4 regions of the Pseudomonas sp. GL_093 genome follow, and region 4 is predicted to be linked to each of the others. Evidence: predicted binding sites of a transcription regulator. Region 4 holds the regulator's gene; each other region holds the start of a gene.
The links. The regulator FliA, encoded in region 4, starts transcription of late flagellar genes. The targets are predictions, from matches to a motif close to CTAAAGTTTNNNNNNNNNNNGCCGNTAA.

Region 1 (7,896 bases), 950 kb from region 4:
CAGCCGATTTCCACCCATGACCTAATGCGCCTGCTCTCGCACTTGCAGCAATACGTGCCGGCGCCGGCAGCCCAGGACGACTTCGATCTGCGAAACCAGCTCGAACAACTGCTGACCCGGGTCAGCGTCAAAAGTGGCAAGTCCCGCGTGGTTGGAGTGGCTGACGAAGACGTGATCAACCTGATCGCCATGCTCTTCGAATGCATCCTCGATGACCGCAACCTGCCGGACTCGCTCAAGGCGTTGATCGGCCGCTTGCAGATCCCGATGCTGAAAGTGGCGGTGCTCGACAAGAGCTTCTTCAGCCGCAGCAGTCACCCGGCCCGGCGCCTGCTCAATGAAATCGCCACCGCTGCCATGGGCTGGGGCGAGTGCGATGACCATGAGCGCGACAGCCTGTATCTGCGCATCGAGCAAGTGGTGCAACGGTTGCTGAACGATTTTGTCGATGATCCGGCGGTCTTTTCCGAATTGCTCGCGGATTTTCTCGCCTTCACCAGCGACGAGCGCCGTCGCAGTGAGCTGCTGGAGCAACGTACCCGTGACGCCGAAGAAGGCCGCGCCAGGACTGAACTGGCCCGCCAGCGCGTCGAACAGGTGCTGAATCAGGCCTTGTTGGGCAAAGTGTTGCCGCAACGGGTGGTGGTGTTTGTCCAGGAAGCGTGGAGCCAGGTACTGCTGCTGACCTGTCTCAAGCACGGCGATCAGTCGGCCGAGTGGCACGCTGATGTGCGGTCCATGGAGCAATTGATCTGGAGCGTGCAACGTCATGATGAATCCGATGCGAGCTTGCGCTTGTTGGCGCTGGTGCCCGGCTTGCTCAAGTCGTTGCGCGACGGGCTGAGCAGTTCGGCCTTTGATCCGTTTGCCACCAGCGAATTTTTCAGTGATCTGGAAGCCTTGCACGTTCAGCTGTTCGAACGTCCAGGGCAAAAGCTTGAGCAGTCTGTCGATACACCGGTAATGGTCGAAGTGCTGCAGGGAATCGTCCTGCGAACCGCCGACGAAGGGCCGGTCGATACGGCGTCAGTGCGCTTGCCGGAGGACGATGCCGGTCTGCTTCAGGTTGATCAGCTGCGGTTGGGGTGCTGGGTCGAGTTTCAGGAAGACGAGGAAAACACCCTTCGCTGCAAGCTGGCGGCGATCATTGAAGCCACCGGCAAGTACATTTTCGTCAATCGCACCGGGATGAAAGTGCTGGAGCGCAGCCGCACCGGTCTGGCGCTGGAATTTCGTCGTGGCGCGGTGCGCGCGCTGGACGACACCTTGCTGTTCGACCGGGCGCTGGAGTCGGTGATCGGCAACCTGCGGCGCCTCAATCGCGGCAAGTGATCGCGCCCCGAGGGTCTATCACGGCATACTGGGCGCCAACACAGTCGTCGTTGAAGGAACCTGTATGCAGTTGGACCCCGCGAGCGGTTGGTGTCAGGGCGTAGATATTTGCCCCTCGCCCAACTTCAATGCGCGCCCCTCGGGCGAAATTTCCCTGCTGGTGATCCACAACATCAGCCTGCCGCCAGCGCAGTTCGCTACCGGCAAGGTGCAGGAATTTTTCCAGAATCGTCTGGATGTCACGGAGCACCCCTACTTTGAAGGGATCGCCGACCTGCGTGTGTCTGCGCATTTTCTGATCGAACGTGACGGCACTGTCACTCAGTTTGTCTCTTGTCTTGAACGTGCCTGGCATGCCGGCGTCTCGAGTTTCGAAGGGCGGGAAACCTGTAACGATTTTTCCGTGGGCATCGAACTTGAAGGCACGGATGATCTGCCGTTCACCGACGCCCAGTATCAAGCGTTGACGACCCTGACCCGGCAGCTGCAAAGCACGTTCACGGGTATCACCGCACAACGCATCTGTGGGCATAGCGACATCGCACCCGGGCGTAAAACCGATCCGGGGCCGGCGTTCGACTGGGCACGCTATCGCGCTGCCCTGGCACAAGAGGAACAACAATGAGTTTTCTGGTGTTGCTGTTGGCGGTCTGGATCGAGAAGTTCTCGGCCCTGCGTCATCGGGTTCAGCGCGATGGTGGATGGGTTCGCGAGCTGAACAAGCTTGAGGTCAATCCACGTCTGGCGAAAAGTCCGTGGCTGATTTTGCTGATACTGGTGTTGTTGCCAGTGGCACTGCTGGGTTTGCTGCTGCTGGTACTGGACCCGGTGGCTTACGGTCTGCTGGCGTTGCCGGTGCACCTGCTGGTGGTGATTTACAGTCTCGGTCGCGGTGATCTGCTGGCCGGTCTCGGGCCGTTTCGCGATGCCTGGCGCCGGGAAGACCTGCAAGCGGCCGCTCATGTAGCGGACCGCGATGTGGGTATCTGCGCCGATAGCGGCGAACAACTGCTGGAACGGGTCGAAGGGCATTTGCTGTGGGAGGCTTATCAGAGCTTTTTCGCGGTGATTTTCTGGTACTTCCTGCTGGGCCCGGTCGCGGCCCTGAGCTATCGACTGCTGGCCCTGGCCGAAGAACACGGGCAGAACCCGGCCGTGGTCGAGCGCGCGGCCAAACTGCGTCACGCGTTCGACTGGGTGCCGGTGCGTTTGTTGGCGGCGAGTTTTGCGTTGGTCGGCAACTTTGTCGCGGTCAGCCGGGTGATGCTGCACGAACTGCTGAACTGGAACATCAGCGCCGCCCAATTGATCGAGAAGGTCGGGCTGGTGGCCGGTGAAATCCCGGCACCGGTGGTCGGGCCTGACGGCATCAACAGCCTCGACCGGATCTGGGAACTGCTGCTGCGCGCGGCGGTGCTCTGGTACGCCGGTTTTGCGTTGTGGACCGTCCTTCCGTAAGCACACTGAACCCTGTAGCAGCTGGCGCAGCCTGCGTCCGGCTGCGCAGCAGTCGCCAACTCAGACACCGCGGTTTGGCTGACTCACCGCGTGATCAGGATTTACGACTGCTGCGCAGCCGAACGCAGCCTTCGGCAGCTGCTACAAGTCAGCGTCCCCCCGCCGTTAACCTTAAGTTACAAAACCTCCCGCCGATTTGAGCTATACAGAGACAGCGCCGAATAGTGGCTATCTGCTGTCGACCCGCGCCTGCCAATAAAAATAAGAAATCAAAGGGAGACTTCCAGTGAAGAGCTTGCTCTATCCCGCCGTCGCGCTGATGAACCGCCTGAGCTTTGGCATGAAGTTCAGCCTGATCAGCGTGCTGTTCCTTGTGCCGATGCTGGTGACCAACTTCTATCTGGTGCGTGATTCTTATCGAGAGTTCCAGGGCACCCGGGTCGAACTGCAAAGCCTCGACCTGCTGGGCAGCAGCCTGATGTTACGGCGCGATCTGGAAACCCTGAACAACCTGGTGCAGATCAACGTCACTCTCGGTCAGTCAGGCAAGGCCGGCAATGTCGAGTCGCAGATCAGTACCCTGGGGCAAAATGTGCTGACCCGTTTGCAAGGGCTGACGGCGATGACCGCTGACCCCGAGCAAATCATGGTTTTCGATGGCAAACGCGATGAAATGATCGCCGCATTCAAGGCTCAGCAAGCGGAAAACTCCCTGCAAAGCAAAAGCGCGATGATTGGCAAGTTGCTCGGCAACGCGCAAATTTTCAGCCAGATCATCGCCAGTCAGGCCGGCCTGAGCCGCGACACCCAGAGCGACATGCGCCAGCTGAGCGAACTCATTACCAATGTCACCCCACCCGTGACCCAGCTTCTGGGTGAAGGTCGGGCGATGGGCTCTTTTTCGCTGGGGCAGGGCTTTCTCAACTCGGCATCGAGTACCCGTTTTGATGAGTTGCTGGCGCAGATCGAAAAACTGCACGCCGAATATGCCCTGAAGTTGCAGGACGCGATGGGCTCCAGCAAAGCGGCACGGGAAACCCTGGCCGCTCAGGCCGATAGCAGCAAGGCGTCGTTGAAAAAGGCCAGTGAACTGTTCGAAGAGCAGGTGGTGATGGCCGACACGCTCGATGCGCCGTGGCAGGGCTTTTACGATCAGGTCACGGGCCTGATGGACCAGACCTACCAACTCAATGAAGCCACCCTGAAGTTTCTCGGCACCCAGCTGCAACAGCGACTGGAGCAGAACCGCACCCACATGGTCTTGCAGGCCGTGGCGCTGTCGGTGGTGTTTGTGTTGATTTTTTACCTTTACGGCGGCTTCTACGCCTCGACCCGCACCACCCTCAAGCGTCTTGGCGCGGTGATGGACAAGGTCGCGGCCGGCGACATGACGGTGACCTTCAGCGCCAACAGCCGCGATGAACTGGGCGAGTTGGGCGAGGTGTTCAACGGCACCGTGAAGAAAATCCATGACCTGATCGAGCGGGTCGGCCAGACCGTCAGTGAGGTCGAGCGCCAGGCCGGGCAGGTGGAGAACGTTTCCGCCCAGAGCAACCAGGCGGTGGCGGGGCAGCGCACGCAGATCGAGCAGGTCGCCACGGCCATGAACCAGATGTCGGCCACCTCACTTGAGGTGGCGCGCAGTGCCGCCGCGGCGGTCAGCAGCGCCCATAGCGTCAACGACGAGACCATCAGCGGTCGCGGGCTGGTGGAATCCCAGCAGGGCAGCATCGCTGCACTGGCCAGTGAGATCGATCAGTCGGTGCTGGTGATCAATCAACTGGCCAGCGACAGCCAGTCCATCAGCCGCGTGCTGGAGGTGATCAAGAGCATCGCCGAACAGACCAACCTCCTGGCGCTCAACGCGGCCATCGAAGCCGCTCGGGCCGGCGAGCAGGGCCGTGGTTTTGCGGTGGTGGCGGACGAGGTCCGGACCCTGGCCAAGCGCACCCAGCAATCGACCGAGGAAATCGAGCAGATGATCGCCAAGCTGCACAGCGGTGTCGGCGCTGCGGTGAAGGCGATGGGGACCAGTCATCAGATGGCCAACGGCACGGTGGGGCAGTCGGAAAAGGTTCAGCAAGCGCTGGAAAACATACTCGGTGCCGTCGGCATGATCGTCGATCAGAACCAGCAGATCGCCGCCGCGGTAGAGCAGCAGACCGCCGTGGCCCATGACATCGACCAGAATATTGTCGAAATCAACCGCGCCGGTGAGCGTACCGCCGAAGGTGCACACCAGACCGAGGATGCCAGCCGTGCGTTGTCGGCTCAGGTGGTGGAGCTCAAGCAACTGATCAGCGCGTTCCGGGTCTGAAAAACACCCCGGCTCCTACAGTTTGAACGGGCGGGCAATTTTTCCTCCGTCGTCTGGTTTTTGGTCTTTAATGAAGGAAGATCAATCACTTGGACCCGCCCTGAGGAGGCTCGGTTATGTCTGCGGTAACGATTGGAATCCAGGGTCATTGCGCTCATTGCGGGAGCACGCTCCTGCTCAAACCCTGGCAACTCAATGCAATTGCCATCAATGAAGCGTTCACGTGTTCCCACTGCCAGAAAGCTTTACAACTGAACGATCCGAAACAGATCAAGCGCTTCAAGTCGCTCGACTCCCTGGCATTGCTGCGGGCGAGCACGTTGATCATGGTGTGCACCGCGTTGCTGGTGGCGTTGGTGTTGGAGTGGATCGGGATGTTCAGCGTCGTGGAGCAGCTGAATTTTTCGCTGTTGGCGATTTTCGTCTATTTCGCCGTCATGCGGTTTGCCCGGCACCGGCAACACATGACACTGACGCTGGAAGCCGCCAAGGCACACGCCGACTGATTACCAGTTGAACAGCTCACAAGCGTTGGCCGTGCTGGCGGCGGCCAATTGCTCGGGGCTGATCGCCATGATCCCGGCCAGTGCCGAGCAGATCACCGGCAGATGCGCCGGGCTGTTGCGTTGGCCGGGGAACATGGCGGGAGCCATGTCCGGCGAATCGGTTTCCAGTACCACCGATTCAAGCGGCAACTCGGCCAGTACACGGTGCATGCGCAGGGCCTGAGGCCAGGTCGCGGCACCGCCCAGGCCCAATTTGAAACCGAGCTTGATGTATTCGCGGGCTTCTTCTTTGCTGCCGGCAAAGGCATGAATGATCCCCGCGCGTTTCAAGCGAAACCGTTTAAGCGTGGCAATCACCGCCGCGTGGCTGCGTCGCACATGAATCAGCGCGGGAAGATTGAAGTCCGCCGCCAGTTGCAGTTGCGCATCGAACAGTACCTGTTGACGTTCACGGTCCAGGGTTTCGATAAAGTAATCCAGACCGATCTCGCCCACCGCGCACAGCTGTCGATGGCCGGCTAACCGAGTCAGCCAGTCACCGAGTTCCGTCAGGTCTTCGGGACGATGATCATCCAGATAGACCGGATGCAGACCGAACGCCGCATGCAGGTCAGGATCGCTTTGCACCAGATCCCAGACCCGCTGCCAATTGCCCTGATAAACCCCCAGTACCACCATCCGCCGCACCCCGAGGGCGCGGCTCTCGGCCAACAACGCCGTGCGATCCTCGTCGAAGTCCGGAAAATCCAGATGAGTGTGGCTGTCGATCAGCTCCACGGTTCAGTCCTGGCGAATACGCTGCTTGAAGGTCCGCGCGATGGCCTGCACGCCGGGTCGGTAATCCGATTGCTCGATGGCGGCCAGGGCCAGTTCCAGCGCTTTGTCGGCGATGAGCTGATGCTGCTGGGCCATGGCGTTGACCGGCAGCGGCAGGAAATCCAGCAGCTGCGTGTCGCCGAATGTGCCGAGTCGCAGCGGGCGGGTTTTGAGCGGGAAGTCGTGCAAGGCATCGAATACGCCCTGAAGCAGCACGTAGGAAGTTGTCACCAGCGCATCCGGCAAATGGCCCAGACGCTGTAGCAGTTCTTCCATCAACTGTTTGCCGCACTCACGGCTGAACGATTCGCCGTGTTCGATCAGCACCTCGCCTTTGAACCCGTCCAACGCTTCTTTGAAACCGCCCGCCCGCTCCTGGCTGATGCTCAGTTCGGGGCGTGCGCCGATCAGTGCGATCTGTTTGGGCAGCGGGTCCAGTAGACTGCGGGTCAGTTGCAGGCTGGCCTCGCGGTCATCGCTGATCACCGAACAGAAATGCTCAGGCTCCATGACCCGGTCGATCGCGATGATCGGAATGCCCTTGGCCTGCAATTGGCGATAGCTGTCATCGCCGGCCGGCAGGCAACTGGCAACGATCAACGCATCGCAACGCCGGGCCCGGAACAGCTTCAGCAATTGCCGTTCGCTGTCCGGCGCATCGTCGGAACTGGCGATCAGCAGCTGATAGCCGCGAGCCCGGGCGCCTTGTTCCAGCAGTTTGGCGATTCGCGCGTAACTGGGGTTTTCCAGGTCCGGCAGAATGAAACCCAAGGTGCGGGTATGCCGACTGCGCAGCCCGGCAGCCTGGGGATTGGGCGTAAAGCCATGTTGTTCGACGACCGCGCGCACGCGCTCGACGGTGGCACTGCTGATACGTTGTTGTTCTGCCTTGCCATTGATGACGTAGCTGGCGGTGGTAACGGACACACCGGCCAACTGGGCGATATCACTGAGTTTCAACCCGGGTTTTCCTTGTTTTTTCGAGCTTGCCTCGACATTTTCGCCAATCCTACCCGATTAAGGCAGACGACCATCGTCGCGACGCATCCGACAATTGGACTTCAAGGATGAGACATTATCGAGTAACGTGCCAATCATTCTAGATTAAACGTTTCAGCAAGCGTATTTTCTACGTTATGGGCTCCTTTTCCGGTTCTGCCGCGAAACCGCCAAAACTGCCCCTGAAAAGGTGTGTCTAAGAGCCTAAGCTGAATCATTCAAAACAATACCTGGCGTCACAAGACGCCAAAAAGGAGAAAGCATGCTCGAGCTCACCATAGAGCAGATATCCATGGGCCAATCGGCTGTGGATAAGTCCGCAGCGCTGCACCTGCTGGCCCAGCATCTGGTCACCGATGGCTTGGTCGCCGAGGGTTATCTCGCCGGTTTGCAGGCGCGCGAAGCCCAGGGCTCGACCTTTCTCGGTCAAGGTATTGCCATCCCCCACGGTACGCCGGAAACCCGCGA
Region 2 (7,896 bases), 3.5 Mb from region 4:
AATCGTATTAACCGTTAGGGGCAAAAGGCCCCTAGCTGATGTCTGCTGCTTTGATCCGGTTGACTACCCGGGATGCCAGGTCATCAGGACGGAATTTGGCAAGAAAGTCATCGGCACCGACCTTCTTGACCATCGCCTGATTGAATACACCCGACAACGAAGTATGCAGGATGATGTGAAGCTTTTGCATGCGAGGGTCGTTGCGGATCTCGGCCGTGAGGGTGTACCCGTCCATCTCCGGCATCTCGATGTCGGAAATCATCATCAGGAACTCTTCTTCCGGCTTCTTGCCCTCGTCGACCAGCTTGCGCAGGTAATCCAGCGCTTGCCGACCGTCGTTCAACGCCACCACTTCGACACCGACCGTCTGCAGACAACGAGTCACCTGCTTGCGCGCCACCGACGAGTCATCGACCGTCAGCACTCGCAAAGAGAGCGCCTTGTGCTGGGTTTCGACATCCACCACGCCGACGGAAATCGCTTCCGGTGTCGGCGCCACTTCTGCCAGCACTTTCTCGACGTCGATGATTTCGACTAACTGATTGTCGACCCGAGTCACAGCCGTCAGGTAATGATCGCGTCCCGTGCCCTTGGGTGGCGGATGAATCTCCTCCCAGTTCATGTTGACGATGCGTTCCACTGACCGCACCAGGAAACCCTGGGTCTTGGTGTTGTACTCCGTGATGATCACGAAGGGATTGCTTTGATCTTTCAGCGCACCGGAACCGGTCGCCATGGCCAGATCAAGAATCGGAATGGTCGCCCCCCGAATATTCGCCACACCGCACACGACAGGACTGGATTTTGGCATCAGCGTCAGTTTGGGGCATTGCAGCACCTCCCGAACCTTGAACACGTTGATCCCATACAGCTGTTGGCCGTCGAGACGGAACAACAACAGCTCAAGGCGATTCTGCCCTACCAGTTGCGTGCGCTGGTTTACCGCATCCATTACACCAGCCATGCACAGACTCCTACACCAACGCTTAAGTGTGTTGCGACGCGCATTCATCACTAAACGGCACGGCGCTTGCTTTTTAACTCTTATGAACACAGAACCGACATTTTTCCGACGCCTGACATCAAACGCCCGCAGATTGCTTTGCGCGGTGTCGGCTGTCTGCCTGTTCAACGCTGGCTGCCCTGCCCTTGCTGACGCGGTTACCTTGCCTGACATGCTTATCGGCGTCACTCAGGGCTTTCTTGAATTCACCGTAGAAGACTATCTGGCCACCAGTCAAACGGAAGGCCGCTACGAGATCGAGGTCAAGCAACTCGATCCGCGGCTGCGCATGCCCATGTGCGACAAGGAATTGACAGCCACGCTTGAGAGTCCGGCAAGGCCGCTGGGGCGGGTTACCGTCAAGGTTGCTTGCGAGGGCACGTCCCCCTGGACCGTCTTCGTACCCGCTCAAGTGCGCCTGTTTCGCGACATTGTGACCACCACCCGTGCGCTGCGGCGCGCCGGTATCGTCGAGCCCCAGGATGTGACCCTGCGCGAGCGTGACATCAGTCTGATCAACCAGGGTTACCTGACTTCCGTCGACCAGGCGATCGGGCAGAAACTTACCCGACCAATGGTCGCCGACCAGGTCATGACCCTGGTGCACATGGAACAGGCAGAAGTCATCAGCAAGGGCGACCAGGTGGTGATTACCGCCCGCAGTGGAACGCTCAGCGTGCGCATGCCGGGTGAAGCGCTGTCCAACGGCGGCTTGCGCGAACAGATTCGGGTGAAAAACCTCAACTCCCAGCGGGTCATCAAGGCGCAAGTCACCGCGCCCGGTCAGGTGGAAGTGGCCATGTAGAACTCTCTGCTTGTGAAGATGTGGCGCGCCACTCGACTGTTCCCTAGACTGTGCCCTATGCAGGGCAAGCGCTGACGCGCGCAAGCTCATTGATAATTGGGCCTAAAGTTTTTCCGGGTATGGCCGAAAACATGGCAAGCGTCCAAATACCCAGAGGTTTTTTTGTCATGGTCATCGATTTCAGCCGTTTGAACAGTTCCTCGTCACTTACCGGTAGTACACGTACCAGCACCGCGAAGGAGACCGCCGAAGCCGGCAAACCCGCACCGCTGAATACCCCGGCCGAACAGGCCAGTACCGTCAAAAGCGGGGAATCGGTACATCTCAGCAATGAGGCTCAACAGTTGCAGAAGGTCACTGACAAGCTGCGCGATCAGCCTGCCGTCGACAACGCCCGCGTGGCCGAGTTGAAAGCAGCGATTGCCGATGGCAGCTACAAAGTCGACAGCAACCGTGTAGCCAGCAAACTGCTCAACTTCGAAGCCCAGCGCTAGGCCAAGGCCTGCGCCAGGCTTTTGGACGCTTAAAACCCAAGGCCAGCCATGCACGACACTAATTTACTGCAACTGATCACCGACGATTTCGCCCCGGCACAGCACTTGCTGGAGTTACTGCAAACCGAGTCCCTCGCCTTGCACGGTCGCGATATGCCACTGCTCGAAGAAATTCTGGCGCAGAAACAGGCATTGATCATTTTGCTCGATCAGCATGGCCGCAAGCGCAGTGAAATCCTCGCCAGCCTCAACCTGCCGACCAACCGCAACGGCCTGGAGCAACTTGCCAGCCATTCGAGTATTGGCAATCAGCTGTTGGAACAGAGCGATGTATTGACCGATCTTCTGGCTCAGTGCCAGGCGGCCAACGTCAAGAATGGCCAGTCGATCCTGGTGCAACAGGCCTCAACGGCCAATCAGCTGAAAATCCTCAACGGCGGCGAGCCGCCAGCGCTCTATGATGCACGCGGATCAACCTCCATGCTTGCGAAGCCACGCCCGCTCAGTCAGGCTTGAGCCTGCTGAAAAGCGCGCACTATCAAGACGCGAAACTTGCTGGCAATATGCTGGCCAGCCGTAGTCATATTTTGTCTGGAGATTGATGAACCGTGTTCAATGCCTTAAGCGCGGAAGATGCTCCGCAGCCACCCAAGGTGCTCACCACGCCGTTGGAGATCTCCGGCAACCTGCGCCAGCTGCAAGACAGCCATGATCCGCTGATCATCACGTTCCATGAGCGCAGCCAGCGCTTCCAGAGTTATCTGGTGGACATTGACCGTGACAGCAACATGATTGCCCTGGACGAAATGATTCCCCGCGATGGTGAACGCTTCCTGCTCGCCGGCGAACCGTTCAAGGTCGAAGGTTTTCACGACGGCGTGCGCATTGCCTGGGAAAGCAACGGCCCGTTGACCATCGACGAATCCGGTGGTGGTCGCTGCTACCGTGGCGCCCTGCCCGCCGAGGTGGTTTACCACCAGCGTCGTAATGCATTCCGCGCAGCATTGAAGCTGGCACAACTGGTCAACGTCGATCTGGGCGGTGAAAAACTCAAGTCGCCGATCAGCGGCAAGCTATTGGACATCTCCGCCACCGGTTGCAAGTTGCGCTTCGAAGGCGACATCACGGACAGCCTGCAACTGGGCCAGGTCTATGACCGCTTCATCGCCGCCCTGCCTTTTGGCAACATGACGGCACCGGTCGAGCTGCGTTACCTGCACTTCGAAGAAAGGATCTCCACCACCTTCGCCGGCGTACGCTTTCACAACATGAGCGGGCTGGTGCAACGGCAGGTCGAGCGGTTCGTCTATCAGCTTCAGCGCGAAGCGCGGCGCTTCGACAAAGACGACATGTAATAAGACGCTTCAATAGAAAACGGGCAGTCCCTTGCGGTGACTGCCCGTTTTTTTATGCGTTGTTTTTATGCGTTATGGCCTGGCCTCGGTAAAACTTTGTTCGCGAGGTGCATCAGGGTCTTCGGGTGGCGGATCGGTTTCGGGCTCTGATTCAGGTTCCGGGTCCGGCTCAGGGCTGATCGGGTTCTGCATCTGATCCTGAACCACCTGCTCATCGACCCGCGGGTCAAGGCAAGCCACCAACGGCGAACTCGACATACTGTCCGGCATGGCGACGTGATGCAGCGGTGCATCGTCCACCACATGCAGGTTGGTCACCGCTTTCGGGCGAATCCGCCACACCAGCACCAACGCGAAGAAACTGAAGAAGGCATAGAGCATGTGGCTGCCGAACAGCTTCATCAGCACCCCGGCCACCAGCGGCCCGATACTGGCGCCGACACCGTAGGTCACCAGCAGCATCGCTGTCAGGGACACCCGGCGATCACCCTCGACGTGGTCGTTGGAGAACGCCACCGCCAGCGGATATAGGCAGAACATCACCAGCGAACAGCAGAACCCGGTGATAAACAAAATCTCCAGCGGTACCTGTTGCATGATTGCCAGCGGCAACGCGGTCAGCGCCAGGACCAGGGCAAAACAGCGGATCAACAGCGCCCGGTCATAACGGTCGGACAACCAGCCCAACGGCCATTGCACCAGCAACCCCGCAAAAATGCAGCTACCCATGAACAGACCGACCTGCTCTGTGGACAACCCCTGCTGTGAGGCATACAGCGGTGCCAGACCGTAGAACGAACCGATGATCAGCCCCGCCCCCAGCACCGTGCTCAACGACTGCGGCACACGCTTGATGAAGAACCGCGGCTCCATCGGTGCCGGGTGCAATGGCGCCGGGTGAATCCGCCGGGTCAGGGCCACCGGCACCAGGCACAGCGCGAAGCACAAGGCGACCAGCATCAGCAGTTCAAGGCCCAGGCCCGGGTGCATGACCAGAATCAACTGACCCAGCACCAGCCCCAGGTACGAGGCGATCATGTAGCCGCTGAACACCGTTCCGCGCTGCGAGGCTTCGGCCTGCTCATTGAGCCAGCTTTCGATAACCATGTATTGGCACATCATGCCGAGGCCGACGATCACCCGAAGGAAGATCCAGGCAGGCAACCAGTCCACCAGGCCATGGCCCAGCACCGCCGCGCCGACAATCCCGGCGCAAGCCGAATAGGCGCGAATGTGCCCGACCCGGGCAATCAGCCGGTGGCCGATCTTGCCACCCAGTACCAGGCCGCAATAGTTGGCCGCCATCAACGCACCGACCCACAGGCTGTCGACGTGGTCGGCGGCCAGGCGCAAGGCCAGGTAAGTACTCAACAGGCCAGAGCCGATCAACATCATCAGCGAGGCAAAATAAAGCGCTCGAAAGGGTTTCCAGATTTGGCGCATCGGCGTTCCGAGCGGCTCCTTGCAGTGAGTTTCAGGCTACCGACAAACGATAGCCTGATGTCGACGGGGCGTCAGGCCTGGGCCGCTAAAACACGCCGCTCCCAGGGAGTAATTTCATCAAAGAAGCTGGTCAACTCCATGGTCTTCGAGGCGATGTAGCCTTCGATGAATTCCTTGCCAAACAGTTCCTTCGCCAATTGGCTACGTTTCAGACGCTCAAGAGCCGCATGCAAGGTACACGGCAACGAAAGATTGTCCGGTACTTCGAATTCACCCTGGATCGGCTCGCTCGGTTCCAGTTTGTGTTCAATGCCATACAACCCTGCGGCAAGGCTGGCGGCGATCGCCAGGTAAGGATTTGCATCAGCCCCCGGCAAACGGTTCTCGACCCGACGAGCGGCGGGTGAACTGGCTGGAATACGCAATCCGGCCGCGCGATTGTCGTGGGACCAGCAGGCATTATTCGGCGACGCATACGGATGGCACAAGCGCTGATACGAGTTCACGTTCGGTGCGAACAACGCGGTGAAATCCGCCATGCCGGCCTGCTGACCCGCGATGAAATGACGGAAGGTCGCGGTCGGCTCACCAGCCTTGTCGCTGAACACGTTACGCCCGCTGCCGATCTCGATGATGCTCTGGTGAATATGCATCGAACTGCCCGGCGTGTGCGCCAGCGGCTTGGCCATGCAAACCACGGTCAGGCCATGCTTGAGCGCGACTTCTTTGAGCAGATGTTTGAACAGGAGTGTCTGGTCGGCCAGCAGCAGTGGGTCGCCGTGCAGCAGATTGATCTCGAACTGGCTCACGCCCATCTCGTGCATGAAGGTATCGCGCGGCAAGCCCAGGGCCGCCATGCAGGCGTAGACTTCACTGAAGAACGGCCGCAAACCATTATTGGAACTGATACTGAACGCCGATTGACCGTCCTCGCGACGACCGTCCAGGCCCAGCGGCGGCTGGAACGGTTGAGTCGGGTCGGTATTGGGCGCGAAGACAAAAAACTCTATCTCGGTCGCCACCACCGGCGCCAGGCCGAGGGCCGCGTAACGCGCGATCACGGCTTTGAGTTGGCCGCGGGTCGACAGAGACGAGCTTTCGCCGGTCAGCTCATCCGCATCGCAAATGGCCAAGGCACGCGGCTGCTGGCTCCACGGCAAGCGATGGATCTGTGCCGGGTCGGGCACCAGCGCCAGGTCACCATCATCACTGCCGTAAAAGCGCGCTGGCGGATATCCGCCCATGATGCATTGCAGCAGCACCCCCCGCGCCATCTGCAAACGCCGCCCCTCGAGAAAGCCTTCGGCGGTCATTACCTTGCCACGGGGTACGCCATTCAAATCCGGCGTGACACATTCAATCTCATCAATGCCCGTCAATCGCTGTGCGAGTGAGCGATGGCCATCGGTTGTCATGACGCAATCCTTTGTTGTTGTGCAAGCCGCGAACGGCGACCCGTACAAAATAGGCTCCGCCTGTTCGGAATATCAAGCAGCGACCAACAAAAAGAACCGGTCAGGGCAGATAGAGGCTGAACACCCCGCCACCCAGCGGGCCGCCATTGCTGATTTCAGTGCGCCCGCCCACGCCGTTGCGCTGATGAAGAGCGGCAATCCGCCCAGCAAAGTACAGGCCCAGGCCAGTGCTTCCGCTGCTGTGATTAATGCCCTGCACGTAATCGGCCTGACGCTCGATCATCTCGAGTGGATAACCCTCGCCATCGTCGTTGACGGTCAGCACCAGTTGCCCCGCTTCATCGCTGACACTGATCAACACCGCGTGGCGGGCGTAACGAATGGCGTTGTTGATGCTGTTGCCCAGCACCGAAGCAATCAGTTCCCGGTCGAAGAAACCCAGAGGGCTCAACGGGTCCACTTCATAGGTCGCCATGATGCCGCGACTGGCAAACACGTCCTGGTGGCAGGCCAATTGCGCTTCGATGAAGTCATCCAGTTCATGGTAGGCCGGTTGCAACGGCATCTGGTTGACGCCGAGTTTGTACAGCCCCAGCAACTGCACGAGCATGCCATTGAGGTGCGCGAATTCGAATTCGATCACGCCCTGCTCCGGGGTGTGCTGCTGCGGATCCGGCAAGCGCGCCAGCCATTGGCTGTGGGCCTGCATCAGCATCGCCAGGGAGTTCTTCATGTCGTGCACGGTGGAGGCAATCACCGTGGAAAAATCGAGTGCCTGTTCGCTGTTGTTCATTCGCCAAACGCCTTGCTTCGCAACTTCTGATAACGGGGAAAACGCGCATCGGAGTCGGGCATCAGGCCGACCATTTTCAGGCACGTCCGACATTCCTCCAGCTCCGCCGAAGGGACATTGGTATCGGTGCCGTGCAGCAGCGACTGGGCCATGTTCAGCGCGATACTGATGTTCTTGGGTTGCAGCGCCAGGGCTTTGCGGAACACCTGCCGCGCCTCCACCAGGTTGCCGGTCTTGTACACCCGCACGCCCTGACGGTTGAGGTCGGCAGCGGCGTTGCCGGAGTTGAGGATGGTCGGATCGTCTGTCAGCTTGGCGATGCCCTTCATCACCGTCGGGTCGTCGCCGTAGATTTCCGCGCAGTTTTTCAACATCGAGGCACCGGCGCTGGCCTGCCCGAGCATCTGCAGTTGCTTGGCCACCAGCAGCGCCGCTTCGGCGCTCATGAACTGTTCCATGCCATCGAGGCGCATCATCGCCTGTTCGGTGAGCTTCTCGGCAGTTTCGGCATCGTTGAGCAGCAGGCTGGTGGCTTTCATCAACCGCGCACGAATCTGCAGACCCGGGTCGGAAGGGTTTTCCTTGGCC
Region 3 (7,896 bases), 1.3 Mb from region 4:
ACCGCGATCAGGTAGATGTAAATACATTCTTGCAGGCACAAAAAAGCCGACATCGCTGTCGGCTTTTTTGTGGGTCACTGCTTCGGCGGTTCCGCCGGCTTCGGCGCCGGGTTGTCGAAGAGGTTCAAGCGCTCCCGAAGCTCATGCGCCGGCAACGGTTCTTTATCCGCCGGCAACGCATTCGGATCGGCTGGCGTGACGGGCACTTCGCCCGGGCCGCCCTGCCCTTGCGTCGGCGCCGGCTCTGGAGCCGGTTCCGCACCTTGCGAACCTTCGATGGCACGTTGGGCTTTCTTGGTCAGCACAATAATGTCGATACGGCGATTGATCGGATTGAACGGGTGCTCGCGATCGAACAACGCCGACGAGGCATAACCGACGACCCGCGCCACCTGAGTATCCGGATAACTACCCGCGACCAGCGCACGACGTGCAGCGTTGGCACGGTTGGCCGAGAGCTCCCAGTTACCAAAGTCACCGGTGCCCGTGTACGGCTTGGCATCGGTGTGGCCGCTGATGCTGATCTTGTTCGGCACCGCTTTAATGGTGTCGGCCATGGCCAGCAGGATGTCTTCGAAGTACGGCTTCAGACGAGCACTGCCGGAGTCGAACATCGGCCGGTTTTCGGCGTCCACGATCTGGATGCGCAAACCGTCCGGCGTGATTTCGAAACTGATCTGGTCTTTGAATTTCTTCAGCTGCGGGTTCTCTTCAACCTTGGTCTGCAGTTCTTGCAGCAACAACTCGAGGCGTTCCTTCTCGACCTGCTCGGCCATGCCTTCAACCTGCTCGGCGTCGATGGTCACCTTGTCTGGCTGCGGCTGAGATTTCACCTCGGGGTTGAGGGTGTTCTCCGGCGCCAGGGTCGGCGTGCCGCCCAGGTCGATGATGTACGGCGTGCCGCTTTCGGAAAAACCGACCGGGTCCTTGAAGTAACCGGCGATGGCGATCTTCTGTTCTGGTGTTGCGGTGGACAGCAGCCACAGCACCAGGAAGAACGCCATCATCGCCGTCGCGAAGTCCGCGAAGGCGATTTTCCAGGCGCCCCCGTGATGCCCGCCGGCGATGCGCTTGACGCGCTTGATGATTATCGGCTGGTTATTTTCCATGACTTAACGTCCGCGAACCGCTTGTTCCAGCTCAGCGAAGCTAGGACGGTGCGCCGGGTACAGAACCTTGCGGCCGAACTCTACCGCCAGCGATGGCGGCATACCGGAAGCCGAAGCGACCAGCGAGGCCTTGATGGCTTCGTAGACGTTCAGTTCTTCCTTGGCATCGTGGGCCAGGGAATGGGCCAGCGGACCGAAGAAACCGTACGCCGCGAGAATACCGAAGAAGGTACCGACGAGTGCCGCACCGACGTGCAGGCCGATGGATTTCTGATCGCCTTCACCCAGGGAAGCCATGGTCACCACGATACCGAGTACCGCCGCGACGATACCGAAACCAGGCATGGCGTCGGCAATACCGTTCACCGCGTGGGATGGATGCTCGAGGTCTTCCTTGAGGCTGTAAAGCTCCATGTCAAACAGGCCTTCAAGCTCATGGGGAGCCATGTTGCCGGAGGACATGATGCGCAGGTAATCACAGATGAACGCGGTCATGCGTTCGTCCTTGAGCACGGCCGGGTACTTGGCGAAAATCGGGCTCGCGGCGGCATCTTCGATATCGCCTTCGATCGCCATCATGCCTTCGCGGCGGCTCTTGTTGAGGATCTCGTAGATCAGGCCGAGCACTTCCAGATAGAACGTGTGGTTAAAACGCGAACTGAACATGCCCAAGGATTTCTTGAGCACGTGCATGGTCATGTATCCGGGGTTGGCCTGCAGAAATGCACCGAGTGCCGCACCACCAATAATCATCACCTCGAAGGGCTGAATCAGGGCGGCAATTTTGCCGTGGGAGAGCACGTATCCGCCGAGCACGCTCGCGAATACGACGATGATGCCGATTAATTTAGCCATAGGTAGGAGAGCACTTACTGAGTCGGGTTCAAGGTCATATTCGGAAGTTAAAAAATCTCTTCTTCTACTTATCGGCAAAACTGCGCCAGACTATAGCCAGTTCAGGCGAAAAGCCAATTTGGCCCGCTCCGGGCATAGGTAATGCAGACGATGATCGCGTCCAACCATGGCTAACGAAACGAACGTTCCATCTCCAAAACCAACCACTCTCGAAGGCTGGGTCAAGCTTCTCGATGGCGTGCGCCTGCCGGTTCCGCAAGCCAGTCATGACCGTGTCTGCAAGGCCATCGCCAACAGCCGCAGCTCCCTGCGCGATATCGCCGAACTGATACAGGACAGCCCCGCGCTGGCCCTGAGCGTGATTCGCGAAGCCAATCGCCACACCCATGGCAGCATGACCGAGCCTGCGGAAAACCTTGAGGTGGCGATCAATCGCCTCGGTTTGAAGCGCACCGAAGAACTGCTCGCCCGGTTGCCTGCCCAGCCGCAATCGGAGATCCCGATCGCCCTGCGTCAGCTGCAACTGATCAGCCAGCACGCGACCCAACAGGCCAACGGTTTTTTCGCCAGTCGCCTGGCGCGGCTGTGGCAGGACATCCACTGGGGCAGCCTGCTGTTTCTCTCGCCGCTCTGGCCGATGGCGTTGACCCATCCGCAGCTGCTCGAAGAATGGGAGCTGCGGGTCATCCACAAAGGCGAGTCGGCGCGCAAAGTCGAAAAGCAATTGTTCGGCGCTCGCCTGCTGGATATCTGCCTGGCGCTCGTGGACATCTGGCGCCTGCCGATCTGGGTGCAACAGGGTTATCGGCTGCTGCTCAACGAGCAACGTGAGCTGGTGAAAGTCCTGCGCATCGCTCGCGACAGCGATCATCCATTGCGCCAGCAGAACCGCCTCGATGACGATCCGACCCTGCGCCGCTGGCTCAATCAGCCGGCCAACACGGTGCTACTGGCCAACGGTCTGGCGCTGTCGGCACAACAGGCCTGGGACAGCCCGCACAGTGAGCGTTGGCAGTACCTGACCAGCCTTTACCTGCAAATGCCGATGGACGAAGTGCAGCAGCAGTTGCACCAACAGGCCGCCAACAGTGCCCGCCATCATGCGATGCCAGACCTTTGGCACCCGGCCGTGTCACTTATCTGGCCGTGGGGCATGAACCGCGTTCACGCCGGATTGCTGCCGGCCGCGGCACCGACGGCCGAAGACCTGGCGAAATGGCGCAGACAGTGTGCCGAGTTGCTGGTCGAGCCGAGTCGCTTCACCAATGCCATGCACTTGACCACGTCTGCCCGGGACGCTTTGGTTGCGTGCGGCATGCGTCGGGTGATGATCCTTATGGCCGACCGCACCCATGACAATCTGCGAGTGCACCAGACGGCCGGGCTGCCAAAAGAAGTGGCCGGCCTGAACTTCGCCGTCAGCCAGAGCACCGTGCTGCAACGCCTGCTCTCGCAGCAAGCCCAGGTACGCCTGACGCCGGCCAACAACGCGCAATTTTCGGCCCTGTTACCGGCCAGCCTGCGCTCACAGTTCGGCGGCGAACACTTGCTGCTGCGCTCACTGGTCAATAATGGTCGGGTGATCATGATTGTGGTGGCGGATCAGGGCGGCGGGCCGTTCTCGGAAATCACCGTGCAAGCCTTCGGCAAAACCGGACAGTGCATCGAAAAGGCACTGCACAGCTTTAGTCACCGCGGCCAATGACGCTGCTATACAATCCTCCCCTTTGTGTTCTGGAGACCTCACATGTCTGACTTCTCTGGCTTGCCGCTGGTCATAGAGCCGAGCGACTTGCTCGCCCGTCTCGACGCCCGCGAACTGATTCTGGTGGACCTGACCAGCAGCGCCCGCTATGCCGAAGGGCATATCCCTGGTGCGCGTTTTGTCGATCCGAAACGCACGCAACTCGGTCAGGCGCCTGCGCCGGGACTGATGCCGCCGCAAGCGGCACTCGAAGCGTTGTTCGGTGAGCTGGGACACAACAAGGACGCGGTCTACGTGGTCTATGACGACGAAGGCGGCGGTTGGGCCGGACGCTTTATCTGGCTGCTGGATGTCATCGGCCACAGCAAGTACCACTATGTCGACGGCGGCCTGAAGGCCTGGCTGGCAGAAGGTTTGCCCATGTCGATCCAGATCCCGGCTCCGGTCGGCGGCCCGGTTGCGTTGACCTTGCACGACGAACCCACTGCCACTCGCGAGTACCTGCAAAGCCGTCTCGGTGCCGCCGACCTGGCGATCTGGGACGCACGCGGACCTCTGGAGTACTCCGGCGAGAAAGTCCTAGCGGCCAAGGCCGGGCACATTCCCGGCGCGGTCAATTTCGAATGGACCGCGGGCATGGATCAGACGCGCAACCTGCGCATCCGCACCGACATGCCGCAGATCCTGGAGAAACTCGGGATCAGCAAAGACAAAGAAGTGATTACCCACTGCCAGACTCACCATCGTTCTGGCTTCACCTATCTGGTGGCCAAATCCCTCGGTTATCCGAGGGTCAAAGGCTACGCCGGTTCCTGGGGCGAATGGGGCAACCACCCCGATACGCCCGTAGAGATTTAAGGTTTTTAAGGACAGTTAATGAATAAGCGTTTGTTTATCCTCAGCCAATACCTGCTGCCCCATCACCTGCTGTCGCGACTGGCCGGCTGCATTGCCGAATGCCGCGTGCGCTGGTTCAAAAACGCGTTTACCGCCTGGTTCGCCAAGCGTTATCAAGTGGACATGTCGCAGGCGCTGGTCGAAGACCTGACGGCCTACGAGCACTTCAATGCGTTCTTCACTCGCGCCTTGAAGGACGGCGCTCGCCCGCTGGACGAGACGCCTGGCGCGATTCTCAGCCCGGCCGACGGCGCGGTCAGCCAACTGGGCCCGATCGAACACGGTCGCGTGTTCCAGGCCAAGGGCCACAGCTTCAGCGTGCTGGAATTGCTGGGCGGCGACGCTGCCAACGCAGCGCCGTTCATGGGCGGTGATTTCGCGACGATTTATCTGTCGCCGAAGGACTACCACCGCGTGCACATGCCGCTGGCCGGCACCCTGCGCGAGATGGTCTACATCCCGGGCCGGATCTTCTCGGTCAACCAGACCACCGCTGAAAACGTTCCGGAACTGTTCGCCCGCAACGAGCGTGTGGCGTGCATTTTCGACACCGAGCGCGGGCCAATGGCCGTGGTGCTGGTGGGTGCAATGATCGTTGCGTCGATCGAAACCGTTTGGGCCGGGTTGGTCACGCCACCAAAACGCGAGCTGAAAACCTTCCGCTACGACGAAGCTGCCCGTGCGCCGATCCATTTGGAGAAAGGTGCAGAACTGGGTCGATTCAAACTGGGTTCGACCGCTGTCGTGCTGTTCGGGCCTGATCAAGTGAAGTGGGCTGAAGAACTGGCGGCCGGTTCGCCGGTGCAGATGGGCCAGGGCATGGGCCTGGCAAAAGACTGATCCCTGATCCGACCCCGCGAACGTCTTCGCGGGGTCGGACATTTCGGTGGTGCCGTTACTCTATCTGTCCACGGAAGCCGATCGGCCCTTCGTTGGCGTAGGTATTGGTGCCACTGAGGTTTTTCCCTCCATCGCTGGAGGTCACGCTCAACGCCACAACGTTCTGATTATCCCGGCCTCCGATGACCCATTTGCCACCCGGATGCCACGGGGCATCGTTGCCGCCCCACTGATTTTCAACGTTGTACTGGTTCTGGCCCGTGCGCTGAGCCTTGAAGCCAATGGGACCTTCACCCGCATACGTCATGGTGCCGGTGAAACTCTTCCCGCCATCGCCCGATTTGATCTCGATCGCGACAACGTTCTGGTTGTCCCGCGCGCCTAGCGTCCAGTCTCCGCCCGGATGCCAGGGTGCCGAACTACCGCCCCATTGATTTGCTACTACGTATCTAGACATAAACTTCATCTCCTTGAAGTTACAAAGAGACCTGCCCTGCGTAGGCAGCAGGCCGTACGACTGTGCGTATCCAGTCGCACGAGTGTCAGATTAGTAGTACGCCCGGAGGGCACTCGACTGACAGACAAACGGTATAAATCCATAGCTGCTACAGTCAGGTCATTCACTGCCCATTTACCGGTTGGAGTTTTTCCACGGCATGAATGAGACCAGCCCCCACCTCCTGCTACGCGCCCCGATCCCGACGCAGTTGCGCCTGTCGTTCTGTGAGGCCACCCCGCGTGATCTCAAGCGCTGGATCGCCAATCTACCCAAAGCCAACATCGGCGAAACCGCTCGCCAGCTGTATCAAGGCCTGAGCGAACTCAACCAGCTGCTCACGCCCAGCGACAATCGCCTGCAATTGCTCGAACTGCTGCGGCCCGAGGTGTATTTCGTCTGCAAACACCTTGAGCAGCATTTCCTGCATCAGTCGATTGTCCTCGACGAGCGTTCCCGCAAGATCGCCAACCTCTGTCAGGCGCTGCAAAGTCACTTGGCCATTGGTTATAAACAGATCGTCGTGCGCATCACTCCGACGTACAGCAAGGACCGTGCGCCGCTGCTGACCCAGGCGCTGCAACGGGCGATCCATTGCCTGAACGGGCCGCTGATTCGCGCGACCAAACTCTATTGCCCCGTGCCGGAGGGCCTGTGGCTGGAGCTGCATGAGCTATACCGGATCGCCTGTGCGCACCGGCTCCAGCACACGAGCCTGCGCGATGAACTGGCCAGCCAGACGCAAAACCTGAGCATCGAACAGACTTACGTGGTCGCCTTGCTGCTGGGCGCCTCACGCTGCAACCAACTGCGCCAGCACCAGATTGCCCGGGTTGCCGAGGTGCTGGAGCCCTGGAGCCAATGGATCAAGCTGCAACCCGGCAAACCGGCCACCGGGCTGTTTGCCGTCGCGCCAGACCTCGACACCGGACCGCGTTACCGCACCAAGTTCCGGGCCGAGCAGCAAGAGAGCTTATTGGGGATTGATCCGCAGCCGTTGGTCGCGGCGATTGAAGCTCACTTGCAAAAAAACGACAATTCATCACCGCTGCCCGTGCCAGCAGAGTTAAGCCTGGATACGTTGCAACACCTTCATGCCGCCTGGGGCCAGACTGCCGAGCGCAGTTTCCAGCGCACCGTCGGCCAAGGCACGTTGACCCTGTGCATAGGCATGAGCGCGCTGCACTTTTATCTGGGAGGGCAACGCTCATTCAGCGACATCCTGAAAAGCCCCGGCACCCGGCCTGCACAGTTTTCGGTAACGTCAGTGGCCGGCCGGGAAAAGGACCAATGGCACCAGGCCTTCGACGCCGCCCCACAAGGCAATGCAGACGCTCTATTGCCCTACGAAGAGATCGAATACCCGCAGCTTCAGAATGACGACAGCCACGAGGCATCCGACCGCAATCAGCACTTCCCGACCCATATCCTGTCAGTGGTCAATCACAGCCCCGGCGGTTACTGCCTGGCCTGGCCCGTCGCTGTGCCGGCCGAGTTGCAGGCGGGTGAGATGGTCGGTATCGAGGATTCTGCCGGTCAGGGTTGGAGCATCGCGGTGGTGCGCTGGATCCGCCAGGTGCGCGGCGGCGGCACGCAGATGGGCGTCGAGCAGGTTGCGCCCTGCGCCGAGCCTTGCGGCCTGCAACTGGTGCGCACCCGTGATGACCACAGCCAATACCTTCGCGGTCTGTTGCTGCCGCAAATCAGCGCCATCGACGTGCCGGCCACCCTGCTCGCGCCGCGCCTACCCTTTCAGGAGGGCAACAAGGTCATGATCAATACCCACGGCGAGGAACGCCGGGTCGGGCTGGAGCGGCGGGTGGCGAGCACCAACAGTTTCAATCAGTTCGCCTACCGCCCACTGGAGACAGCCAGAAATGACAACGCCGCGGAAAGCGGCGCTGAGGAGGATTTTGATTCGTTGTGGAAGTCGCTTTGAGGGTGAATCTGTAAGACCGCGGCGCGGCCTTCGCGAGCAGGCTCGCTCCCACAAT
Region 4 (7,896 bases):
GCCATGCCGCCGCCGGTAAGGTGATCCAGGCCTTCGGCGAGGTGGTGATCGGCGGTAACTACGTGGTCGGTATCGTCGTCTTCGCGATTTTGATGATCATCAACTTCGTCGTGGTGACCAAGGGTGCCGGGCGGATTTCCGAGGTGAGTGCACGTTTCACCCTCGATGCGATGCCCGGTAAACAAATGGCCATCGACGCCGACTTGAACGCCGGGCTGATTGATCAGAACCAGGCCAAACTGCGCCGGATGGAGGTGGCCCAGGAAGCCGAGTTCTACGGTTCCATGGACGGTGCCAGCAAGTTCGTTCGCGGTGACGCCATTGCCGGCCTGCTGATTCTGTTCATCAACCTGATCGGCGGCATGGCGGTCGGTATCTTCCAGCACAACATGAGCTTCGCCGACGCCGGCAAGGTTTACGCATTGCTGACGATTGGTGACGGTTTGGTGGCGCAATTGCCATCACTGCTTTTATCTACAGCTGCAGCGATCATGGTGACCCGTGCTTCCGGTTCGGAAGACATGGGCAAGCAGATCAATCGCCAGATGTTCGCTTCGCCCAAAGCGTTGGCGGTAGCGGCGGGTTTGATGGCGGTGATGGGCCTCGTGCCGGGCATGCCGCATTTCTCCTTTCTCAGCATGGCAGCCCTGGCGGCTGGCGGCGCGTACCTGTTCTGGAAGAAGCAGAACGTGGTCAAGGTTCAGGCCCTGCAAGAGGTCAAGCGTCAACAGGAACTGCTGCCATCACCGGCTCGCGCTCAGGAAACCAAGGAGCTTGGCTGGGACGACGTCACTCCGATCGACATGATCGGCCTGGAAGTCGGCTACCGGCTGATTCCGCTGGTGGACCGCAATCAGGGTGGTCAATTGCTGGCGCGGATCAAGGGCGTGCGCAAGAAGCTGTCCCAGGACCTGGGCTTCCTGATGCCGACTGTGCATATCCGTGACAACCTCGACTTGGCGCCGAGTGCCTACCGCCTGACCCTGATGGGGGTGATCCTGGCGGAAGCGGAGATTTACCCGGACCGCGAACTGGCGATCAACCCGGGGCAGGTCTACGGTACGCTCAACGGCATTACCGCCAAAGATCCGGCTTTCGGTCTGGAGGCGGTCTGGATCGAAGTCAGTCAGCGTGCCCAGGCACAATCCCTCGGTTACACCGTGGTCGATGCCAGTACGGTAGTGGCAACCCACTTGAACCAGATTCTGTACAAGCACTCGAGCGAGTTGATCGGTCACGAAGAAGTGCAGCAACTCATGCAATTGTTGGCCAAAAGCTCGCCAAAACTGGCCGAAGAGCTGGTGCCGGGTGTGGTGTCTCTGTCGCAGTTGCTCAAAGTATTGCAGGCATTGCTGGCCGAACAGGTGCCCGTACGGGACATTCGCAGCATTGCCGAAGCCATCGCAAACAACGCCAGCAAGAGTCAAGATACTGCCGCGCTGGTGGCCGCGGTGCGCGTCGGCGTATCCCGCGCAATCGTCCAAAGCATTGTAGGGACTGAGTCGGAGCTGCCAGTTATCACGCTGGAGCCAAGGTTGGAACAAATATTGCTCAATAGTCTTCAGAAGGCAGGACAAGGCTCGGAAGAGGGTGTTCTGCTGGAGCCAAGCATGGCTGAGAAACTGCAACGCTCGTTGATTGATGCGGCGCAGCGTCAGGAAATGCAAGGTCAGCCGGTGATTCTGCTGGTAGCCGGTCCGGTTCGCGCGATGCTGTCGCGATTCGGCCGATTGGCAGTACCGGGTTTGCATGTGTTGGCTTACCAGGAAATTCCTGACAACAAGCAAGTGACCATCGTTGCGACAGTAGGGCCCAACGGCTGAGGTAGTGGTTTATGCAAGTTAAGCGTTTTTTCGCCGCCGATATGCGTCAGGCCATGAAACTGGTTCGTGATGAGCTGGGCGCTGATGCCGCCATCATTGGCAACCGCCGGATCGCCGGTGGTGTCGAGCTGACGGCTGCCCTGGATTACAAGTTGTCGGCGCTGGCTCCGCGCGTTCCGAACATGGAACTCGAAGACGAGCTGCGCAAGACCCAATCGCGGATCGTCACCGCCCAGGCTGAATTGAGCCTGCGCAGCGATGGCGAGAGCGATAAGTCCACCAATCGCCAATTGTTCGCCGGCCTGCCACTGACCGCCGCCGAGCCGTTGATCGAGCCGACCTACACCGAACCCCGTCGTCCTGCACCGGCTGCGGCACCTGCCTCTGGTGGCGTCGACCCACGGGCGTTCGACTCGATGCGTTTCGAACTCAACAGCCTGCGCGAACTGATGGAAGTGCAACTCGGCTCCCTGGCCTGGAATCAGCTGCAAGGCAGCCGTCCGGCCCAGGCCAATCTTTGGCGTCGCCTGCAACGCATCGGTCTGTCCGGCCCGTTGTCGCGCGATCTGCTGGCGCTGATTACCGATATTGAAGAACCTCGTCAGGCCTGGCGCATGTTGCTGGCACACCTGGCGCGGATGATCGTCACACCGGAAGTCGAGCCTCTGGAAGAGGGCGGCGTGATTGCCATGGTCGGCCCTGCCGGCATGGGCAAGACCACCACTCTGGCCAAGCTCGCGGCCCGTTACGTGCTCAAGTACGGCGCGCAGAATATTGCGCTGGTCAGCATGGACAGCTATCGAATTGGTGCTCAGGAACAACTCAAGACGTTGGGCCGGATCCTCAATGTGTCGGTGACGCATGTCGATCCGGGCCAATCGTTGGTGCAGGCGCTGGAGCCGTTGCTGCGCAAACGCGTGGTGCTGATCGATACCGCAGGCCTTCAGGCCAGCGATCCGGCACTGCGCATGCAGCTCGAAAGCCTGGCCGGTCGTGGCATCAAATCGAAAAATTATCTGGTTTTGGCAACCACCAGCCAGAAGCAGGTTCTAACGGCCGCTTATCACAGTTACAAGCGTTGTGGGCTCGCTGGCTGCATCCTGACTAAACTGGATGAAACGGCAAGTCTGGGCGAGGTGTTGAGCCTGGCCATCAGTCATGAATTGCCGGTGGCCTACCTGACCGATGGCCCGCGGATTCCGGATGATTTGCATCTACCGCGTCGTCATCAGTTGGTCAGTCGCGCCGTCAGCGTGCAAATGCAAGAAGAACCCAGCGAAGAAGCCATGGCTGACATGTTCGCTGATATTTACCACAGCCCGACCAAGCAGGTCGGCTGAGGTATTAATGAACAGTTTTTGTACCTACATCGATGGTCTGCCATGCATTGTTCAGTTAGTGAACGCGCAGCCAGTAATGTGGCCTCCGTCTAAGTAAGACAAGGTAAAGAAAATTCATGGGCAGCATGCATCCCGTACAGGTGATCGCGGTGACCGGCGGCAAAGGTGGCGTCGGGAAGACTAACGTGTCAGTGAACTTGTCCCTGGCTCTAGCTGAGCTCGGCCGGCGCGTCATGCTGCTGGACGCTGATCTGGGGCTGGCGAACGTCGACGTCCTGCTGGGACTGACACCCAAACGTACTTTGGCCGACGTGATCGAAGGCCGCTGTGAGCTGCGCGACGTACTGTTGCAGGGCCCTGGCGGCATTCGCATCGTCCCGGCCGCGTCCGGCACACAGAGCATGGTTCATTTAAGCCCGGCGCAACACGCCGGCCTGATCCAGGCGTTCAGCGATATCGGCGACAACCTCGACGTGCTGGTGATCGACACCGCTGCGGGCATTGGTGACTCGGTCGTCAGTTTCGTTCGCGCAGCGCAAGAAGTCTTGCTGGTGGTCTGCGACGAACCGACCTCGATCACAGATGCCTACGCACTGATCAAACTGCTGAACCGCGATTACGGCATGAACCGCTTCCGCGTCCTGGCCAACATGGCCCAGAGCCCGCAGGAAGGTCGCAACCTGTTCGCCAAGTTGACCAAGGTCACGGATCGCTTCCTTGACGTCGCCTTACAATACGTCGGCGCGGTGCCTTACGACGAAAGTGTGCGCAAGGCCGTGCAGAAGCAGCGCGCCGTCTACGAAGCCTTTCCGCGGTCCAAGTGCTCACTGGCGTTCAAGGCCATTGCACAGAAGGTCGATACTTGGCCGCTGCCTGCCAACCCGCGTGGGCACCTGGAGTTTTTCGTCGAGCGCCTCGTGCAACAAACCGCAGGACCTGTGCTATGACAGCCAGTGGCTACAACCTCTACAAGAAGTCGGCACGTGACGCGCAGTACGAGCTGATCGAGCGTTACGCGCCACTGGTTAAACGCATTGCCTACCACTTGCTGGCGCGTCTGCCGGCCAGTGTCCAGGTGGAAGATCTGATCCAGGCCGGAATGATTGGCCTGCTTGAAGTGTCGACCAAATACGACGCCAGCAAAGGCGCGAGTTTCGAGACGTACGCGGGCATTCGAATCCGTGGCGCGATGCTCGATGAAGTACGCAAGGGGGACTGGGCGCCACGTTCGGTCCACCGCAATACCCGGATGGTCAGCGACGCAATTCGCTCTATTGAAGCTAAAACCGGCCGTGACGCTAAAGATCACGAGGTTGCGGCCGAACTCCAATTGAGTCTCGACGATTATTACGGGATTTTGAACGACACCCTGGGCAGCCGGTTATTCAGTTTCGACGATCTGTTGCAGGACGGCGAACACGAAGGGCTGCACGAGGATGGCGCCAGTGCTCATCTCGAGCCGTCACGCGATCTGGAAGATGAACGCTTCCAGGCGGCGCTGGCGGACGCGATTGCCAATTTGCCGGAGCGTGAGCGACTGGTGTTGGCGCTGTACTACGACGAAGAGTTGAATCTCAAGGAAATCGGTGAGGTCCTGGGGGTCAGCGAATCTCGGGTCAGCCAGTTACACAGCCAGTGCGCGGCCCGTTTGCGGGGGCGTTTGGGGGAGTGGCGAGCGCGCTGAAGGCAGTGTGGGGACACTGCGAACGCGGCGGGTGGGGTGTTGAACCTTACCGGTCCCGATCTGTTGTGCTCCAGACAGTCATTGAGTGCTTTGCCGGATTGATTGAAATGGCGCGTCCAGGTGCTGGGCGCGTTTAAGACTGCTTGGAGGTCGAATTGGACAAGAACATGAAAATCCTCATCGTTGATGACTTCTCAACGATGCGGCGGATCATTAAAAACCTGTTGCGTGACCTTGGGTTCACCAACACAGTCGAGGCCGACGATGGCACTACTGCCATTCCGGTTCTCAACAGCGGCAGCATCGACTTTCTGGTAACAGACTGGAACATGCCTGGCATGACCGGTATCGACCTGCTGCGCCACGTGCGTGCCGATGAAAAGCTCAAGCACCTGCCGGTGCTGATGGTGACCGCTGAAGCCAAGCGCGAGCAGATCATCGAGGCAGCCCAGGCCGGTGTTAACGGCTATGTGGTCAAGCCCTTCACGGCCCAGGCGTTAAAAGAAAAAATCGAGAAGATTTTCGAACGCATCGGTTGATGTGCGAAGCCACTGCGCCACGGGGGAGCTATGGAGCATAACGAGTCTTCACAGGGCGATTTCGAATCGACTCTGAAAAAACACGCGGTCGAACTGGTCGAAAGCCTTGAAAAAGGCAGGTTCGGCGACGCTGTGCAACTGATCCATGAGCTCAATCAGACCCGTGACCGTGGCCTGTATCAGGAAGTGGGCAAGCTCACTCGCGAGCTGCATAGCGCGATCGTCAATTTCCAGATTGACCCGCACATGCCGCAAGCCGAGGAAGTCTCGCAGATCACGGATGCCACCGAGCGTCTGGGTTATGTGGTCAAGCTGACCGAGGCGGCTGCCAACCGCACCATGGACCTGGTGGAAAACGCCACGCCGCTGGTCAACGGCCTGAGCAACGAAGCCCAGGCCTTGAGCACCGACTGGGGACGGTTCATGCGTCGCGAAGTCGGGGCTGAAGAGTTCCGCGAGCTGGCCCGGCGAGTCGACGGTTTCCTGACACGCAGCAGCGAAGACAATCGCGTTGTGTCGAGCAACCTCAACGACATTCTGCTCGCTCAGGATTACCAGGACCTCACCGGTCAGGTGATCAAGCGCGTGACCCAATTGGTCACCGAAGTTGAAAGCAACCTGCTCAAGCTCGTGCTTATGGCCAGTCAGGTGGACCGCTTTGCGGGCATCGAACATGACCGTGAAGCGATGCTTGCAGAAAAAGATCCGCAAAAACATCTCTCTCAGGGTGAAGGTCCGCAGATTCATGCCGATAAAAGAGAAGACGTTGTGTCCGGTCAGGACGATGTGGACGATTTGCTATCCAGTCTTGGATTTTAGGTTTTTAGGTTTTTAGACCTTTAGGAGCACCCCCTTAATGAGCTTCGGCGCCGATGAAGAGATCCTTCAGGATTTCCTGGTTGAGGCCGGCGAGATTCTAGAGCAACTGTCCGAACAGCTGGTCGAGCTTGAAAGCCGACCAGACGATGCGGACTTGCTCAATGCAATTTTTCGCGGTTTTCACACTGTAAAAGGAGGCGCCGGCTTCCTCCAGCTCAACGAGCTGGTGGAGTGCTGTCACATCGCCGAGAACGTGTTCGACATCCTGCGCAAGGGTGAACGCCGCGTCGACTCGGAACTGATGGACGTGGTTCTCGAAGCGCTGGATGCGGTGAACGGCATGTTTACCGAAGTCCGCGAACGCAGCCCGATCACGGCTGCCACGCCAGAATTGCTTGCGGCACTGGCCCGTCTGGCCGAGCCGCAAACCGCCGATGAAACGGCACCGGTCGCCGAGGTGGTGGAAGAACCTGCCGCCGAGAGCGAATCGGGTGACATCACCGATAACGAATTCGAACAACTGCTGGACTCGCTGAACGCCGTCAAGGCTCAGGCAGAAGCCCCGGCAGCTGTGCCAGCGCCGAGCAGCAATGCGGCGGCCAGCGACGAAATCACCGATGCCGAGTTCGAGTCGTTGCTCGATCAACTGCACGGTAAAGGCCAGTTCGCCGTCGATGCGGTAGCCCCGGCGCCAGCCGCACCGGCTGCCCCGAAAGCGGCAGGCGACAGCTCCGATATCACCGACGACGAGTTCGAAGCACTGCTCGATCAGTTGCACGGCAAGGGTAACTTTGCCGTTGATGCGCTGGAATCGGCCATTGCTGCGGTCCCGGCCCCGGCTGCGCCAACCGCTAAAGCGGCTGGCGGCGATCTGATCTCCGATCACGAGTTCGAGTCGCTGCTCGACGAATTGCACGGCAAAGGCAAGTTCACCGAGGTTGGCACTGGCGCAGTGGTTTCTGCTCCTGTCGCCAAGGCGCCAGCACCGGCTGCGAAACCTGTAGCCAAAGCGCCCGAGCCTAAAGCCGAAGCGCCGAAGCCTGCCGCTGCTGCAGCACCGGCTCCGGCCCGTGCGCCGGCCGCACCGCCACCGGAAAAGCCGGCCAGCGAAGCCGAGACCACCGTGCGGGTCGACACCGCGCGTCTCGACGAAATCATGAACATGGTTGGCGAGTTGGTACTGGTGCGTAACCGCTTGGTCCGTCTGGGCCTCAACAGCGGCGACGAAGCCATGTCCAAGGCCGTGTCGAACCTCGACGTGGTCACGGCCGACCTGCAAACCGCGGTCATGAAGACCCGGATGCAACCGATCAAGAAGGTCTTCGGACGTTTCCCGCGTCTGGTTCGCGACCTGGCTCGTCAGCTCAAGAAAGAGATCAACCTGGAACTGGTCGGCGAAGAAACCGACCTCGACAAGAACCTCGTCGAGGCCCTGGCCGACCCGCTGGTCCACTTGGTGCGCAACTCGGTCGACCACGGTATTGAAGAGCCGGCCGAGCGCGAAGCGATGGGCAAGCCTCGCAGCGGCAAGGTGATCCTGTCCGCTGAACAGGAAGGCGACCACATCCTGCTGTCGATCTCCGATGACGGCAAGGGCATGGACGCCGATGTTCTGCGCGGCATTGCCGTGAAGAAAGGCTTGATGGACAAGGATGCAGCGGATCGCCTCAGCGAATCCGATTGCTTCAACC

Region 1: AC3IUE_RS04045 (methyl-accepting chemotaxis protein) is a predicted target of FliA. The motif match lies at 2,932-2,959, and genes of this name have one in related genera.
Region 2: flgM (flagellar biosynthesis anti-sigma factor FlgM) is a predicted target of FliA. The motif match lies at 1,911-1,938, and genes of this name have one in related genera.
Region 3: motA (flagellar motor stator protein MotA) is a predicted target of FliA. The motif match lies at 2,033-2,060, and genes of this name have one in related genera.

The regions. Positions count from the first base shown of each region.
Region 1 covers NZ_CM174448.1:919,641-927,536, forward strand. Annotated here, with positions in the region: gene AC3IUE_RS04030 (DUF1631 domain-containing protein) at 1-1,332, shown strand, start outside; gene ampD (1,6-anhydro-N-acetylmuramyl-L-alanine amidase AmpD) at 1,397-1,957, shown strand; gene ampE (regulatory signaling modulator protein AmpE) at 1,954-2,790, shown strand; gene AC3IUE_RS04045 (methyl-accepting chemotaxis protein) at 3,077-5,107, shown strand; gene AC3IUE_RS04050 (hypothetical protein) at 5,224-5,613, shown strand; gene AC3IUE_RS04055 (TatD family hydrolase) at 5,614-6,390, opposite strand; gene cra (catabolite repressor/activator) at 6,394-7,389, opposite strand; gene ptsP (phosphoenolpyruvate--protein phosphotransferase) at 7,691-7,896, shown strand, end outside.
Region 2 covers NZ_CM174448.1:5,432,166-5,440,061, forward strand. Annotated here, with positions in the region: gene AC3IUE_RS25050 (chemotaxis protein CheV) at 32-964, opposite strand; gene flgA (flagellar basal body P-ring formation chaperone FlgA) at 1,047-1,808, shown strand; gene flgM (flagellar biosynthesis anti-sigma factor FlgM) at 1,976-2,302, shown strand; gene AC3IUE_RS25065 (flagella synthesis protein FlgN) at 2,351-2,818, shown strand; gene AC3IUE_RS25070 (flagellar brake protein) at 2,911-3,657, shown strand; gene AC3IUE_RS25075 (MFS transporter) at 3,730-5,100, opposite strand; gene AC3IUE_RS25080 (glutamine synthetase family protein) at 5,172-6,413, opposite strand; gene AC3IUE_RS25085 (sensor histidine kinase) at 6,616-7,308, opposite strand; gene AC3IUE_RS25090 (response regulator) at 7,305-7,896, opposite strand, start outside.
Region 3 covers NZ_CM174448.1:587,659-595,554, reverse strand. Annotated here, with positions in the region: gene motB (flagellar motor protein MotB) at 75-1,109, opposite strand; gene motA (flagellar motor stator protein MotA) at 1,113-1,964, opposite strand; gene AC3IUE_RS02590 (HDOD domain-containing protein) at 2,131-3,669, shown strand; gene AC3IUE_RS02585 (rhodanese-like domain-containing protein) at 3,712-4,527, shown strand; gene asd (archaetidylserine decarboxylase) at 4,546-5,406, shown strand; gene AC3IUE_RS02575 (lectin OAA family protein) at 5,462-5,863, opposite strand; gene AC3IUE_RS02570 (molecular chaperone) at 6,063-7,841, shown strand.
Region 4 covers NZ_CM174448.1:1,870,601-1,878,496, forward strand. Annotated here, with positions in the region: gene flhA (flagellar biosynthesis protein FlhA) at 1-1,823, shown strand, start outside; gene flhF (flagellar biosynthesis GTPase FlhF) at 1,835-3,163, shown strand; gene fleN (flagellar synthesis regulator FleN) at 3,280-4,110, shown strand; gene fliA (RNA polymerase sigma factor FliA) at 4,107-4,847, shown strand; gene AC3IUE_RS08445 (chemotaxis response regulator CheY) at 5,015-5,386, shown strand; gene AC3IUE_RS08450 (protein phosphatase CheZ) at 5,417-6,205, shown strand; gene AC3IUE_RS08455 (chemotaxis protein CheA) at 6,243-7,896, shown strand, end outside.